DNA from 2 places in the Aminobacter sp. LjRoot7 genome. Region 1 is predicted to be linked to the other one. Evidence: riboswitches for the same ligand, from Rfam matches in the RefSeq annotation. Region 1 holds a riboswitch; the other holds the start of a gene.
What was found. A riboswitch is a leader RNA that binds a small molecule or an ion and turns the genes downstream of it on or off. The one in region 1 is predicted to bind S-adenosylmethionine.

Region 2: linked by a shared signal. The riboswitch ahead of ACSQ3E_RS28580 (O-succinylhomoserine sulfhydrylase) and the one ahead of metA (homoserine O-acetyltransferase MetA) in region 1 are both predicted to bind S-adenosylmethionine.

Annotation. Positions count from the first base shown of each region.
Region 1 is NZ_CAXUPX020000013.1:84,030-91,471, reverse strand. It holds gene ACSQ3E_RS27215 (ABC transporter ATP-binding protein/permease) at 1-1,601, shown strand, start outside; gene ACSQ3E_RS27210 (MFS transporter) at 1,649-3,187, opposite strand; gene ACSQ3E_RS27205 (LysR family transcriptional regulator) at 3,327-4,184, shown strand; gene metA (homoserine O-acetyltransferase MetA) at 4,230-5,153, opposite strand; SAM riboswitch at 5,204-5,281, opposite strand; gene hisC (histidinol-phosphate transaminase) at 5,435-6,547, shown strand; gene ACSQ3E_RS27190 (prephenate/arogenate dehydrogenase family protein) at 6,551-7,442, shown strand, end outside.
Region 2 is NZ_CAXUPX020000016.1:21,777-29,218, forward strand. It holds gene ACSQ3E_RS28555 (aspartate aminotransferase family protein) at 233-1,426, shown strand; gene argF (ornithine carbamoyltransferase) at 1,442-2,359, shown strand; gene ACSQ3E_RS28565 (Hsp33 family molecular chaperone) at 2,476-3,468, shown strand; gene apaG (Co2+/Mg2+ efflux protein ApaG) at 3,553-3,945, opposite strand; gene ACSQ3E_RS28575 (DUF6454 family protein) at 4,136-5,068, shown strand; gene ACSQ3E_RS28580 (O-succinylhomoserine sulfhydrylase) at 5,126-6,319, opposite strand; SAM riboswitch at 6,363-6,440, opposite strand; gene ACSQ3E_RS28585 (2'-deoxycytidine 5'-triphosphate deaminase) at 6,582-7,442, shown strand, end outside.

The DNA of each region.
Region 1 (7,442 bases):
CGTTCTACGATGCGCTCGAAAATCGCGACCTCGACGCCTTCCTGCACCAGCTGACGATCTTCGCGGCGATTGCCGGTTGCCTCTTGGTGCTCAATGTCGGCCAGCAATGGCTCAACCAGATGATCCGGCTCAAGCTGCGCGAGGGGCTGACGCTTGACCTCATCACCGAATGGCTGCGGCCGGGCCGCGCCTTCCGCCTCGCCAATGCGGGCGCCGTCGGCGTCAATCCCGACCAGCGCATGCAGCAGGACGCGGGGCATCTTGCCGACCTCACCACCGACCTTGCCATCGGCCTGCTGCAGGCCTCGATCCTGCTGGTTTCCTTCGTCGGCGTGTTGTGGAGCCTGTCGTCGGGCTTTGTCTTCCACGTCGGCGACCGCTCGTTCAGCATCCCGGGCTACATGGTCTGGGCGGCGATCGTCTATGCCGGGTCGGCCTCTCTGCTGAGCTGGCTCGTTGGCCGGCCGCTGATTGTCCAGAACGCCGATCGCTATTCGCGCGAAGCCGAACTGCGCTTCTCGATGGTCCGCATCAACCAGAACATCGATGCCATCTCGCTGGCGCGCGGCGAGGCTGATGAAAAGCGCCGGCTGGAGCTTGATCTCGCCGGCGTGCTCAATTCGCTGCGCCGCATCTTCGCCACCCAGATCAATCTCGGCTGGGTCACCGACGGCTATGGCTGGTTCACCGTGGTCGCGCCGATCCTGGTCGCGGCGCCGGTCTACTTTGCCGGCGACATCAGCTTCGGCGGGCTGATGATGGCGGTCAGCGCTTTCAACCAGGTCCACGCCTCGCTGCGCTGGTTCATCAACAATGTCGGCGCCATCGCCGACTGGCGCGCCACGCTGATGCGTGTCGGCGTGATCCGCCGCGTGCTGGTCGCCGCCGACGTGCTGCACGACAAGGAGGAGCGCATCGACCTGGCCGAAAGCCGCGACGGCAGCCTGGCGTTCGACGATCTCCAACTGGTTTCGCCGAGCGGCTGTATCAGGCTTTCGGAGCCGCATCTCAGGGTCAAGCCGGGCGAGCGCCTGCAGGTCACCGGCGAGGCGGGCGCCGGCAAGACGCTGCTGTTCCGTGCGTTGGCCGGGCTGTGGCCATGGGGCAAAGGCCGGATCGAACTGCCTGCCGGCAGGCAGATCGCCTTCCTGCCGCGCGTCTCCTACCTGCCGCCTGGCACGCTGCGCGAGGTGCTGGCCTATCCCTCCAGCGGCACCGTGCTCGACGACAAGGATTTTGCCGAAGCGCTCGCCGCCGTCGGGCTGGAGCGCCTGGCGACTTCGCTCGATCGTGTCGCGCACTGGAATGAGGAGCTCACCAGCGACGAGCTGCGGCTCGTCGCCTTCGCCCGGCTGCGCCTGCATAAGCCCGACTGGGTGATTGTCGACGAGGCTTTCGAGACGCTCGACGCGGCCGCGCATCAGCGGGTCAAGGACATGTTCGAGGGCGAGCTTGCCAACACCGGTGTCGTCTATTTCGGCCCGCATCGTCACAATGGCGGCCTGTTCGGCAGGACCGTCCATCTTGCCAAGGACAAGCGCGGACCGGTGCTCAAGCCGGTCCGCATCAAGGATGTGGCCAAGGCTGCGGCTCCCGCCTGAGCCGACCTCGCTGCAGGCCCGCCGGAGTGGGCCTGCAGCGAGCGTGCTCAGATGGCTTGCGTCTCCGGACAAGGCTTGGACACGCCGGACGACTTGCCGGCACCAAACAGCGCGAAGCTGAGCGCCGCCAGCACCCACACGCCGAGACCGCCATAAAGCATCACCCAATGGAAGCCGTTGACCAACGCGGCATGGACCGCGTCGGCCGGTACCGCGAGCGCGCCCGGTGTTTCCTCGACCGCCCCGCCGGCGGCGATGCGTTCGGCCAGCGACCGCAGCTGGCCGGCATCGGCACCCGCGGGCAGGGCGTCCCTCAGGCCGGCAAGGATGCCCTCGACGAGCACGAAGCCCATGACGGCGATGTTGACGGCGAGTGCGATCAGCCTGGCGCTGGCGTCGATGCCTGAGGCCATGCCGGCGCGGCTGGCCGGCACCGAGCCGGTGGTCATGTTGGTGGCGGGCGTCGTCGTCAGGCCAAGGCCGATGCCGGCGAGCAGCGCGCCGGGCAGTACGGTCAGGCCGCTCGCCCCTTCGGCAGGGCTGCCCAGCCACATGGCGATGAAGCCGAGGCCGATGGTGAACAGGCCGAGCGGGATGACGACGCGCGGGCTGGTGCGCAAGAGCAGGTACTGCGCCACCGGTGACATCACCAGGAACGGCACGGTGTAGGCGAGTACCGCGAGCCCGGTTTCAGTGCTGTCATAGCCGAGGCCGACGGTGAAATAGATCGGCAGGTAGACCATGAACGGCCAGTAGCTGAAGTTCATGCCGACGCAGCCGACGATGGCGCCGGAGAAGTCGCGAATCCTGAACACCGAGAAGTCGAACATCGGATGCGAATGCCGCCGCTCGACCGCGACGAAGGCGATCACGCCGACGAGCGTCGCTGCGGCAATCGCGATCGCCGTTGGGCTGAGGAAGCCGAGATCAGCGCCTTGCGTGATGTAGTAGGTCAGTCCGAAGACGGCGGCGCTCAGGATGACGATGCCGGGCAGGTCCAGCTTGGTGGCCTGCGGGTCGCGCGATTCTTTCACGCTGCCGAAGGTCAGCGCCAGGCACAGCAATGCCAACGGCGCGTGCACGAGGAACACCCACTGCCACGTTGACAGGGCAACAATCACGCCGCCGATGATCGGGCCGAAGCCCAGGCCGATGCCCGATATGACGCCCCAGATGGCGAAGGCGCTGCTGCGCGCTTTTGCGTCCTGGAACTGGTGCGAGAGAATGGCGATCGAGCAGATGAACATGGCGCCGCCGGCCATGCCCTGCAGGAAGCGACTGATGATCAGCACCGTCGTGTTGGGGGCGAGACCGCACATCAGCGACGTCACGCCAAAGGCGGCGACCGTCACGGTAAACACCAGCCGGCGGCCGTAGCGGTCGGCCAGCGTTCCCGTCGCCATCAGCACCGTCGTGCAGGCGATGGTGTAGGCGTTCATGATCCACTGCATGTCCTTGAAGTCGGCATGCAGCACATGTTCGAGCGTTGGCAGGATCACCGGCACGCTCGATATCTCAAGGCCGAACATCAGCGCCGACAGGCAGATCGCCCCCAGCGCCAGAGTGTCTCTCATCGTCAGCTTCATCCCGTGTCTCCGTCTGGCGGCGTCGGGGGAGGAGGTCCGGTGCCGCTGGTTATTTGGAAACATCTGAGATATGCGAAGCTTGAACATGCATAAATGCTATGTAAACCTATATCAGTGATAACAAACTAGGATAGATGAGATGCTGTGGCTCGACGCCGAGGCCGTCCGCAACTTCGTCATGGTCGCGGATCTGCAGAGTTTCACGCGTGCCGCCGATGCCATGGGCTCGACCCAGGCTGCGGTCAGCGTCAAACTCAAGCGGCTGGAGGAGCGTGTCGGCCGCAAGCTGATCGAACGCACCCCGCGCCGCGTCAGGCTGTCGGCGGACGGCGCGCTGTTCATCGAATCGGCACGTGCCTTCCTCACCGCCCATGACCATGCGGTCGCTGGCCTGTCGTGTTCGGCGCGGCGCTTCACGCTCGGCATTGCCGGCCATGTCGCTGGACCGGAGGTGACGACGCTGCTTGCCCGTCTCAGCCAGCACGACCCGGCCTTGACCATCGAGGTCCAGGTCGACAATTCGACGCTGCTGCTCGATGCCTTCGACCGTGGCAAGCTAGATGCCGCGATCGTCCGGCGCGAGGACGACCGGCGGGACGGAGAGGTGCTGGGACCGGAACATTTCGGCTGGTTCGCGACGCCCGAGTTCGATCATCGCCCCGGCGAGCCGATCCGGCTGGCGACGCTGTCGCGGCTGTGCGGCGTGCGCGATCTCGCCACACGCACGCTCGACGATGCCAGCATTCCCTGGGTCGAGGTGTTTGTCGGCGGCGGCTCGTCGCTGGTCACCGCGGCCGTCTCGGCCGGGCTCGCCACCGCAGTCTTCCCGAGTAGGCTGGCGCCTCCCGGAACCGTCGAGGTCAGCCGCAAGTTCGGCCTGCCCGATGTGCCGGCAACCGAGATCGTGCTGCACTCGACGCTCACCGACCGCCGCTCGCGCGAAGCCCTGCGCATCCTCGCCTGCGCCTTCCACGAGCACCGGGCCAAGGCGGGGTAGGGGCGGAAGGCCGAGCCCGGGTTGCGGACGCGGCCTTGATTGGTGCTAGCGACCCTTGCCGATGCTCTCCAGATCATACTCCGTGGTCTGGTAGACCCGGTTGATCCAGTTGCCGAACAGCAGATGGGCGTGCGAGCGCCAGCGGTTCAGCGGCTTACGCTGCGGGTCGTCGTCGGGGTAATATTCGTGCGGCACTTCGATGGTCACGCCGGCCGCCACGTCGCGGTCGTACTCTTCCTTGAGCGAGGTCGAGTCGTATTCGATGTGGTTGAACATGTAGAGCCGGTTGCCGGCTTCCTCGGAGAGCAGGCTCGGGCCGGTCTCTTCCGATTCCATCAATAGCTCCAGGCCGGAATCCTCGGGAATGTCCGAGGCGCGGACCTCCGTCCAGCGCGACACCGGAATGGCAAAATCGTCGGAGAAGCCGGCGAGATAAGGCGAGGCAGGCGCGTTGTTGTTGTGGCGGTAGACGCCGAACGCCTTGTCTTCCAGCGTGTGCTTGGGAACCCGGTGGAAATGCCAGGCGGCGGCCATCGCACCCCAGCAGATGAAGAACGGCGAATGCACGTTGGTCGTGGTCCAGTCCATGATCTGCTTGAGTTCATCCCAATAGGTCACGTCCTCGAAGGGCAGCAGCTCCACCGGGGCACCGGTGATGATGAAGCCGTCGAACTTGCGGTCCTTCACCTCTTCCCATGTCTGGTAAAAGGCGATGAGGTGATCCTCTGAGGTGTTCTTGGCCTTGTGGGTGCCGATGCGCACCAGGGTCAGCTCGACCTGTAGCGGACTGGCGCCGATCAGGCGCGCGATCTGCGTTTCCGTCCTGACCTTGTTGGGCATGAGGTTGAGTAGGCCGATCTGCAGTGGACGAATGTCCTGACGGAGAGCGGTCTGCTCATCCATGATGGAAACGCCCTCTTTTTCCAGCACTTCGCGGGCGGGGAGTTGATCCGGGATCTTGATCGGCACTGTGCGAACTCCAGAAACAAAAAAACCGGCTTGCAGTCGCATAGCCGGTTTACGGATCGCAAACGGCCCTTTAGCGACTTGTTTAACGTGGCTGCAAGCCGACCGGCCAAATCACCACGGGTCTATGCCCTGCTATTACGCCCGGTCGCCGATTGCGTCAACCGCGACCCATTCGTCCGGCCAGACCGGGCAGTTCCGCCGGTTTTCCTCGACATTGCGTGCACCGGGCGGTATTTCCGCTGCGGCCTCCGGCCGGAGGCGCCAATCCAGGATATTTCGAAATGACCAAGGCACCCGAGCAGATTCGCCCCGAACCCCGCGCCGGCATCATGGACATCACAGCCTATGTCGGTGGCAAGAGCTCCGCTCCGGCAGGCGTCGCCAAGGTCCATAAGCTCTCGTCGAACGAAAATCCGCTCGGCGCCTCGCCCCATGCGATCGAGGCCGTGCAGAGGCTTTCGCATAAGATGGAGTATTATCCCGACGGGTCGGCGTCACGCCTGAGGCAGGCGATCGCGGCGACCCATGGGCTCAACCCGGCCAACATCCTGTGCACCAACGGTTCCGACGAGGTGCTGGGCCTGTTGTCCCAGAGCTATCTCTCGCCGGGCGACGAGGCCGTCTACACCGAGCACGGTTTCATGGTCTACAAGATCTACACCCAGGCCGCCGGTGCCACGCCGGTCGTTGCCAAGGAAGATGCCGAGAAGGCCAGCGTCGACAACATCATCGCCGCGGTGACGCCGAAGACGAAGATCGTCTTCCTCGCCAACCCCAACAACCCGACCGGCACCTACCTGCCGTTCGAGGAAGTGCGCCGCCTGCACGCAGCACTGCCGAAGAACGTGCTGCTCGTCCTCGATGCGGCCTATGCCGAATATGTTCGCCGCAACGACTACGAGTCGGGCGTCGAGCTGGTCGCGGCCAACGAGAACGTCGTCATGACGCGTACGTTCTCGAAGATCCACGGCCTCGGCGGCATGCGCATCGGCTGGATCTATGCGCCCTCGCACATCATCGATGTGCTCGAGCGCATGCGCGGTCCCTTCAACGTCAACGCGGCGGCGATCGAAGCCGGCGTGGCGGCGATGGAAGACCGTGGCCATGTCGAGCGCACGGTGGCGCACAACGCCAAGTGGGCGGAATGGCTGGTCGCCGAGTTCGAAAAGCTCGGCCTGCGTGTCACGCCTTCGGTCGGCAATTTCCTGCTGGTGCACTTCCCCGATGACGGCAAGCACTCGGCCGCTGCCGCCGACGAGTATCTGACGGCGCGCGGCTATATCCTGCGCAGGGTCACCGGCTACGGTTTCCCCAATGCGCTGCGCATGACCATCGGCACCGAAGAAGCCAATCGCGGCGTCGTCGCCGCACTCACCGAATTCCTGAAAAGTTGAACCATGTCAGATCCTCTCTTTGAAAAGATCGCCCTCGTCGGCATCGGCCTGATCGGCTCATCGCTGGCCCGCGTCGTCCGCCGTGAAGGGCTTGCCCGTCACATCGCCATCTCCACCCGCAGCGCACCCACGCTCGCCCGCGCCGAGGAACTCGGCCTCGGCGACAGCTACGCGACCGACGCAAAGGTGGCGGTTGCGGATGCCGACCTGATCATCGTCTCGGTGCCGGTCGGCTCCTCAGGTGCCGTGGCGATCGATATCGCGTCGGCGCTGAAGCCGGGCGCCATCCTGACCGACGTCGGCTCCACCAAGGCCTCCGTCATCGCGCAGATGGCCCCGCATGTGCCGGCGGGCGTGCACTTCATCCCCGGCCACCCGCTGGCCGGTACCGAGAAATCGGGTCCCGACGCCGGTTTTGCCGAGCTGTTCGAGAACCGCTGGTGCATCTTCACGCCGCTGCCCGATACCGATGCGGTGGCACTGGAGAAGCTGTCGGAGTTCTGGCGCCGCTGCGGCTCCAACATCGACACGATGGACCCCGAGCATCACGACATGACGCTCGCCATCGTTTCGCACCTGCCGCACATCATCGCCTACAACATCGTCGGCACCGCCGACGATCTGGAGTCGGTGACCAAGTCGGAAGTCATCAAGTATTCGGCCTCGGGTTTCCGTGACTTCACCCGTCTGGCGGCCTCCGATCCGACGATGTGGCGCGACGTCTGCCTGCACAACAAGGACGCGATCCTGGAAATGCTGGCGCGCTTTTCCGAGGACCTGGCGTCGCTGCAGCGGGCGATCCGCTGGGGCGACGGCGACAAGCTGTTTGAGATGTTCACCCGCACCCGCGCCATCCGCCGCTCGATCATCGACGCCGGCCAGGAAGTCGACGTGC
Region 2 (7,442 bases), on a different contig from region 1:
TACAATTACCGATGCACTGACTCCGTGACAAGAGTCCGAGGGGGCAGCACGATTCGGTTTTTGTGGTTTTCCCCAACTTGCCGAGATTGCGTGGCTACGCGGCAACGGGTGGTTCGGATAGCGCTGGCATAAGTGACGTTTTCGTTGACTTCATGGCAGAAAAACCTGATATAGCCGCAGGCCGCCGCTCTGAGGCGGCTTTTTAATTTTTCCGGGTTCGGAGAGACATATAATGAGCGGTTCGGCGCTTTTCGAGACGTTTGCTCGTGCACCTCTGGCTTTCGAGCGAGGTGAAGGTTCCTGGCTGATCACCGAAACCGGCGAGCGATATCTCGATTTTGCTGGTGGCATCGCGGTGAATTCGTTGGGCCACAGCCATCCGCATCTCGTTCAGGCGCTGACCGAGCAGGCTGCCAAGCTCTGGCACGTCTCCAACCTGTACCAGATCCCCGGCCAGAGCCGGCTGGGCGAACGCCTTGCCGAGAACTCTTTCGCCGACCGCGTGTTCTTCACCAATTCGGGTGCGGAAGCGCTGGAGTGCGCGATCAAGACGGCGCGCCGCTACCAGTATGTGAACGGCCATCCCGAGCGCTACCGCGTCATCACCTTTGAAGGTGCCTTCCATGGCCGTACGCTGGCGACCATCGCCGCCGGCGGCCAGGCCAAATACCTGGAAGGGTTCGGCCCGAAGGTTGAAGGCTTCGACCAGGTCGCCTTCGACGACATCGATGCTGCAGAGGAGCTGATCGGCCCCGAGACGGCCGCGATCCTGCTTGAGCCGGTACAGGGCGAGGGCGGCATCCGCCCGTTCCCCACGGCATCCCTGAAGCGTTTGCGCCAGCTGTGCGACAAGCACGGCCTGCTTTTGATCTTCGACGAGGTCCAGTGCGGCATCGGCCGTACCGGCAAGCTGTTTGCCCATGAATGGGCCGGCATCAACCCCGACCTGATGGCGATCGCCAAGGGCATCGGCGGCGGCTTCCCGATGGGCGCATGCCTTGCCACCGAAGAGGCGGCCAGTGCGATGACCGCCGGCGTGCACGGCACCACCTTTGGCGGCAATCCGCTCGCCATGGCTGTCGGCAATGCCGTCCTTGACGTCGTGCTTGAGGAAGGTTTCCTCGACGAGGTCAGCCGCAAGGCGCTGCTGATCAAGCAAGGCCTCGCCGCCGTCGCCGACGAGTTCCCAGACGTGATCGAGGGCATCCGCGGTTCCGGCCTGATGCTCGGTCTCAAATGCACCATGCCCAACACCAAGGTGAACATGGCGCTGCGCGACCACAAGCTGCTTGCGGTGCCGGCTGGTGATAATGTGATCCGCCTGCTGCCGCCGCTGACCACCAGCGACGCGGACATCCAAGAGGCGCTCGCGCGCGTTCGCGCCGGAGCTGCCAGCCTCTCCAAGGCCGCCGCCAGCGGCGGCTGAACCCAAGGAAGTTACATGACCAGCGGGATTCGCCATTTCACCGACCTCTCGGCACTTTCCGGGAGCGACCTTCGCGGGATTCTCGATGACGCTGCGGTGCGCAAGGCGCGCCTGAAAGCCGGCGAGCGATCGAAGCCGCTGGAGGGCAAGGTGCTGGCGATGATCTTCGACAAGCCGTCGACCCGCACGCGCATCTCTTTTGACGTTGGCATGCGCCAGCTCGGCGGCGAGACCATCATGCTGACCGGCACCGAGATGCAGCTCGGCCGCTCGGAGTCGATCGCCGACACCGCCAAGGTACTGTCGCGCTACGTCGATGCGATCATGATCCGCACCACGGCCCATGACCGCCTGCTCGAGCTGACCGAGAATGCGACAATTCCCGTCATCAACGGCCTGACCGACGACACCCATCCGTGCCAGCTTATGGCCGATATCCTGACCTTCGAGGAGCATCGCGGCCCGGTGCGCGGCAAGACCTTTGCCTGGACCGGCGACGGTAACAACGTGCTGCACTCGTTGCTCGAGGCTTCGGCCCGCTTCAGCTTCAACGTCAACATAGCGGTGCCGGAAGGCAGCGAGCCGGAGCAGAAGTACATCGACTGGGCCCGCGCCAATGGTGGCAAGGTGATGATCACCCGCTCGCCCGAAGACGCGGTTCGCGACGTCGACACCATCGTCACCGACTGCTGGGTGTCGATGGGCCAGGAGCATCGTGCCCGCGGCCACAACGTGTTCCTGCCTTATCAGGTCAACTCCGACCTGATGAAGCATGCCAAGCCCGATGCCCTGTTCATGCACTGCCTGCCGGCGCATCGCGGCGAGGAGGTGACCGACGAGGTCATCGACGGCCCGAACTCGGTGGTCTTCGACGAGGCTGAAAACCGCCTGCACGCGCAGAAGGCCGTGCTCGCCTGGTGCCTGGGCGCTTGAATGCGTGATCCCGCGACCCTATCTGGGGCGGGATCATTCAATTATCATCAAAGCCATGTTCTGCGACCGTCGGCGGACCGACCGGGCGCGGAACTCTATAGATGGGATAAGTTCCAGTGACTGAGACCGAACGCAAGCTCGGCGAATTCGGGTTCGCCGGCGACGACCATGTTGTTCCATTCGCGGTGGAGCCGCTCGACGTGCGCGGCCGCACCGTCCAGCTCGGCCCGCTGCTCGACCAGATCCTCGGTCGGCACGACTATCCGGAGCCGGTGGCAAGGCTTCTCGCCGAGGCCTGCGTGGTCACCGTGCTGCTCGGCACATCGCTGAAATTCGAAGGCAAGTTCATCTTCCAGACCCGCACCGACGGGCCGGTGGACATGCTTGTCGCCGACTTCACCACGCCGCACTCGCTGCGCGCCTATGCACGTTTCGACGCCGACCGTGTCGATGCGGCGATCGAGGCCGGCATGACCTCGCCCGAGGATCTGCTCGGCAGCGGTGTTCTTGCACTGACCATCGACCAGGGCGAGCACACGACGCGCTACCAGGGCATCGTCGAGCTCAACGGCATCACGCTGGAAGAGGCGGCGCGCGCCTATTTCCGCCAGTCGGAACAGATTCCGACCGACGTAAAGCTGTCTGTGGCGAAGCTCGTGCTGCCGGCTGAAGGCGGCCCGCGCGAGCATTGGCGCGCCGGTGGCCTGTTGGCGCAGTTCCTGCCCGACTCGCCCGAACGTCGGCGCGTGGCCGACATCCATGGCGGCGACGGCGACGAGCGCGATATCGCGGTCCACCCCGACGACAACTCCTGGCAGGAGCTGCTGGCGCTGGTCGGCACCATCGAGCCAACGGAACTGATCGACCCGACCGTCGGCACCGAACGGCTGCTCTACCGCCTGTTTCACGAGCACGGCGCGGTCGTCTATGAGGGCGTGCGCGTGGTCGACGAGTGCTCGTGCTCGGGCCAGAAGATCAAGGGCATCCTGCAGGGCTTCACCGCCGAGGAAATCACCGACAGCGTCGAAGACGGCGTCATCCGCGTCGCCTGCGAGTTCTGCTCCAAGGCCTACGAATTCGACCCTGCGGAGTTCGCCCCGGTCCAATAGTTGCTTCAAGCCCGACACGATTTGACCGACCCTCGGTCCAATCGTGTTCTGGGCATGAACGCGGAAGCCGGCCGCCTGTTCGCGCTAGTTCAGCCTGTGGCGGGCGTCGGGCAGGTCGAGCGAAAAGGCGGGAATGGCGATGTCGAACATCTCGCCCGCCTCATTACGCATGGTATAGCGCCCGACCATGATGCCTGACGGCGTCGAGAGCGGGCAGCCGGACGCATATTGATAGGTGTCGCCGGGGTTCAGTTCGGGCTGGTCGCCGACCACGCCCGGGCCCCTGACTTCCTCGACCTTGCCGCTCGCGTCGGTAATGTGCCAGTAGCGCGACAACAGCTGGACGAATTCGTCCGAGTTGTTCTCGATGGTGACGCGGTAACCCCAGACGTAGCGGTTTTCCGATGGCTCGGACTGGTCCACCAGATAGAAGGGCTCGACCTCGACCGCGATGTTGCGGGTGATTGCGCGATACATATGCTGCGCTCCTTGGCCTGCACATTGACAGAGTCCGCCGCACGAGGCGGCGGGTCAACTGCTCTTAGACAAAATCACGCCGATTGTGATGACTGTGCAGTGAATTTCACCTCGCCGACGCATCGGCGTCACCCCGCTGTCACGCCGCAAGGCCAGTTTCCACGTCGTCCAACGACAAGGAAATTCCGCCATGAAACGTCTCTTAGCCGTTCTTTTCGCCTCGGCCTGCCTTGCCGGCACAGCCGCCCATGCGGACGATCTGGCAAGTGGTATTGAGAAGCTGACCAGGGGGGCCGAGTGGCAGCTGGTCAAATCCCCGAGGCTTGAGTTCGACACCTTCCACCCCCAGGGCTTCGCGCGCGTCGGCGATGCGCTGTTCATGTCGTCGGTCGAGATCATCGAGCGGACCAAGAAGTTCGAGGCACCGCAGAACGGGCTCGACCGCGACGAGGGCAAGGGCGCCGGCCACCTGTTCAAGCTCGATGCGAACGGCAAGCTCGTCGGCCAGGTGAAGCTCGGCGAAGGCGCGATCTATCATCCCGGCGGCATCGACTATGACGGCCGCTGGCTGTGGGTGCCGGTTGCCGAATACCGGCCGAACAGCAAGTCGATCATCTACCGTGTCGATCCGGAAACCCTGGAGGCGACCGAGGTGTTCCGTTTCCCCGATCATGTCGGCGGTATCGTCTCCGATCCCGAAAACGGCACACTGCATGCCGTCAGCTGGGGCTCGCGCCGCTTCTACGCATGGAAGGTCACCGAGGATCTGACGGTGCCGGATGCGGCGCTCGCGCCGGAAAAGACGCGCACGCTCAATCCTGCGCACTACATCGATTATCAGGATTGCGCGTTGGCGAAGCCCGGCCAGGCCGTCTGCACCGGCCTTACCGAATATCGTCCGGGTCCCGACGGGCAGGTCTTCCGCCTCGGCGGCATCGAAACGGTCGACCTCAAAACCGGACGCCCGCTGTTCCAGGTGCCGGTCCAGATCTGGACGGAAAAGGGCAAGTCGATCGCTGGCAATCCCGTGCTCATCGAAAAGACCGAGACGGGCCTGCGCCTGACCGCAGCGCCGGAAGACAACGAGACAAAGCTCTACGTCTACGAAACCAAGCTGCCGTAAGACAGTTCGAGGGAGACGGACGGCGCTCCTGGTTGCGGAGCGCCGTTACCTTGGTGGTTAGCGAGCCGCCTTCAGCGCATCGCCGATGTCGTTGAGCAGGTCGTCGGCGTCTTCGAGGCCGACCGACAGGCGCAGCGTGCCGTCATCGATGCCGAGCTCGGCTCGGGCCTCGTCGGTGAGGTTCTTGTGCGTGGTCGTCGCCGGATGGGTGATCAGGCTCTTGGCGTCGCCGAGATTGTTCGAAATCAGCACGATCCTGAGCGCGTTCTCGAAGGCGAAGGCTGCCTTCTTGCCGCCCTTGACGTCGAAGCAGATCAGCGTCGAGCCGCCCGACATCTGCTTCTTGACGATGTTGGCCTGCGGGTGGTCGGCCCGGCCCGGATAGATCAGGCGTGACACTTCCGGCTGGTCGGCGAGGAAGTCGGCGATCTTGCCGGCGGTCTCGGTCTGCTGGCGCACGCGCAGCGGCAGGGTCTCCAGGCCCTTGAGCAGCGTCCATGCGTTGAACGGTGACAGGCTCGGACCGGTGTGGCGGAAGTAGTCGTGCAGGTTCTCGTCGATCCACTTCTTGTCCGACAGGATCACGCCGCCGAGGCAGCGGCCCTGGCCGTCAATGTGCTTGGTGGCCGAATAGACGACCACATGGGCGCCGAGCTCGAGCGGCTTCTGCTGCATCGGGGTGGCGAAGACGTTGTCGACGACGAGGCGCGCGCCGATCGAATTGGCAAGCGCCGCGACCGCCGCGATGTCGACGACTTCGAGCGTCGGATTGGTCGGGCTTTCCAGGAAGAACAGCTTGGTGTTGGGCTGGACCGCCTTTTCCCAATTCTCGATCAGCGTGCCGTCGACCAGCGTCGCCTCGATGCCGTATTTCGGCGCCAGCGTCTCGACGACCCAGCGGCACGAGCCGAACAGGGCGCGGGCTGCAACGATGTGGTCGCCGGCCTTGAGGCCGCACAGGATGGCGGCGGTGACGGCGGCCATGCCGGAAGCCGTGGCGCGCGCGTCCTCGGCACCTTCGAGCGCGCACATGCGCTTCTCGAACATGTCGACGGTCGGATTGGCATAGCGCGAATAGATGAAGCCGGGGGTCTCGCCCTTGAAGCGGGCTTCGGCGCTTTCGGCGCTTTCATAGACATAGCCCTGGGTCAGGAAGATCGATTCCGAGGTCTCGCCGAAGCCGGAGCGAAGGCTGCCGCCATGGACGAGGGTGGTCTGGGGTTTCCAGTTACGCTGTTTTTCGGAGCTCATAGCCAAATCCAAATACAAAAAAACCGGCCGCGAAAAGTCGCAACCGGTCCACAACGCGGCCCTTTAGCGACTTGTTTAACGTGGCTGCAAGCCGACCGGCCAAATCACCACGGGATAAATGTCCTTTAGACCCGCAGCCTGCTTGCGTCAATTGCGTGGACGACTAAACGTTTTGGGCCACGCACATGACCCCGGAAACGGCCGGGATCCAGCGGCCACGGCTCTGCATTCGGGCTGGTGGCGCTGTAGAGGAGTGAGGCAATTGCGTCAGTCGGGCATTCTTCCGGACCAGGACATCGCGGCGCTGTTTGCGTCGGGCGCGCTCAAGGCGCCGCCGCTGGATGCCGACCAGATCCAGCCGGCGAGCCTCGACCTCAGGCTTGGAGCAACCGCGTTTCGGACCCGCGCCAGCTTCCTGCCGGGCCCCAATTCGCTGGTGTCGGAAAAACTCGACCGGCTCAAACTGCACGAGATCGACCTGACCAACGGTGCGGTGCTGGAAACGGGCTGCGTCTACATCGTGCCGCTGCTGGAGAGCCTGGAGTTGCCGGCCGAGATATCGGCATCGGCCAACCCGAAGAGTTCGACCGGCCGCCTCGACATCTTCACCCGCGTCATGACCGACCGCGGCCAGGAGTTCGACAAGATCCCCGCCGGCTACACCGGCCCGCTCTATCTCGAGGTCAGTCCGCGCACCTTCCCGATCGTCGCCCGCAAGGGCTCGCGCCTGTCGCAGATCCGCTTCCGCAAAGGAAATGCGCTGCTGTCGGAGACCGAACTCAACGCATTGCACCTGTCTGACCGGCTGGTCGCCATCGATCCGCCGAACATCTCGGGCGGCGGCATCGCGCTGTCCATCGATCTGGCTGGTGAAGTGGGCAGCATCGTCGGCTACCGCGGCAAGCACCATACTGGCCTCGTCGACGTCGACAAGCGCGCCGCCCAGAAGGTCGTCGATTTCTGGGAGCCGATCTACAATCACGGCGCCGAGGAACTGGTGCTCGACCCGGACGAGTTCTACATCCTGGTATCGCGCGAAGCGGTGCATGTACCACCGCTCTACGCCGCCGAAATGACGCCGTTCGATCCGCTGGTCGGCGAGTTCCGCGTCCATTATGCCGGC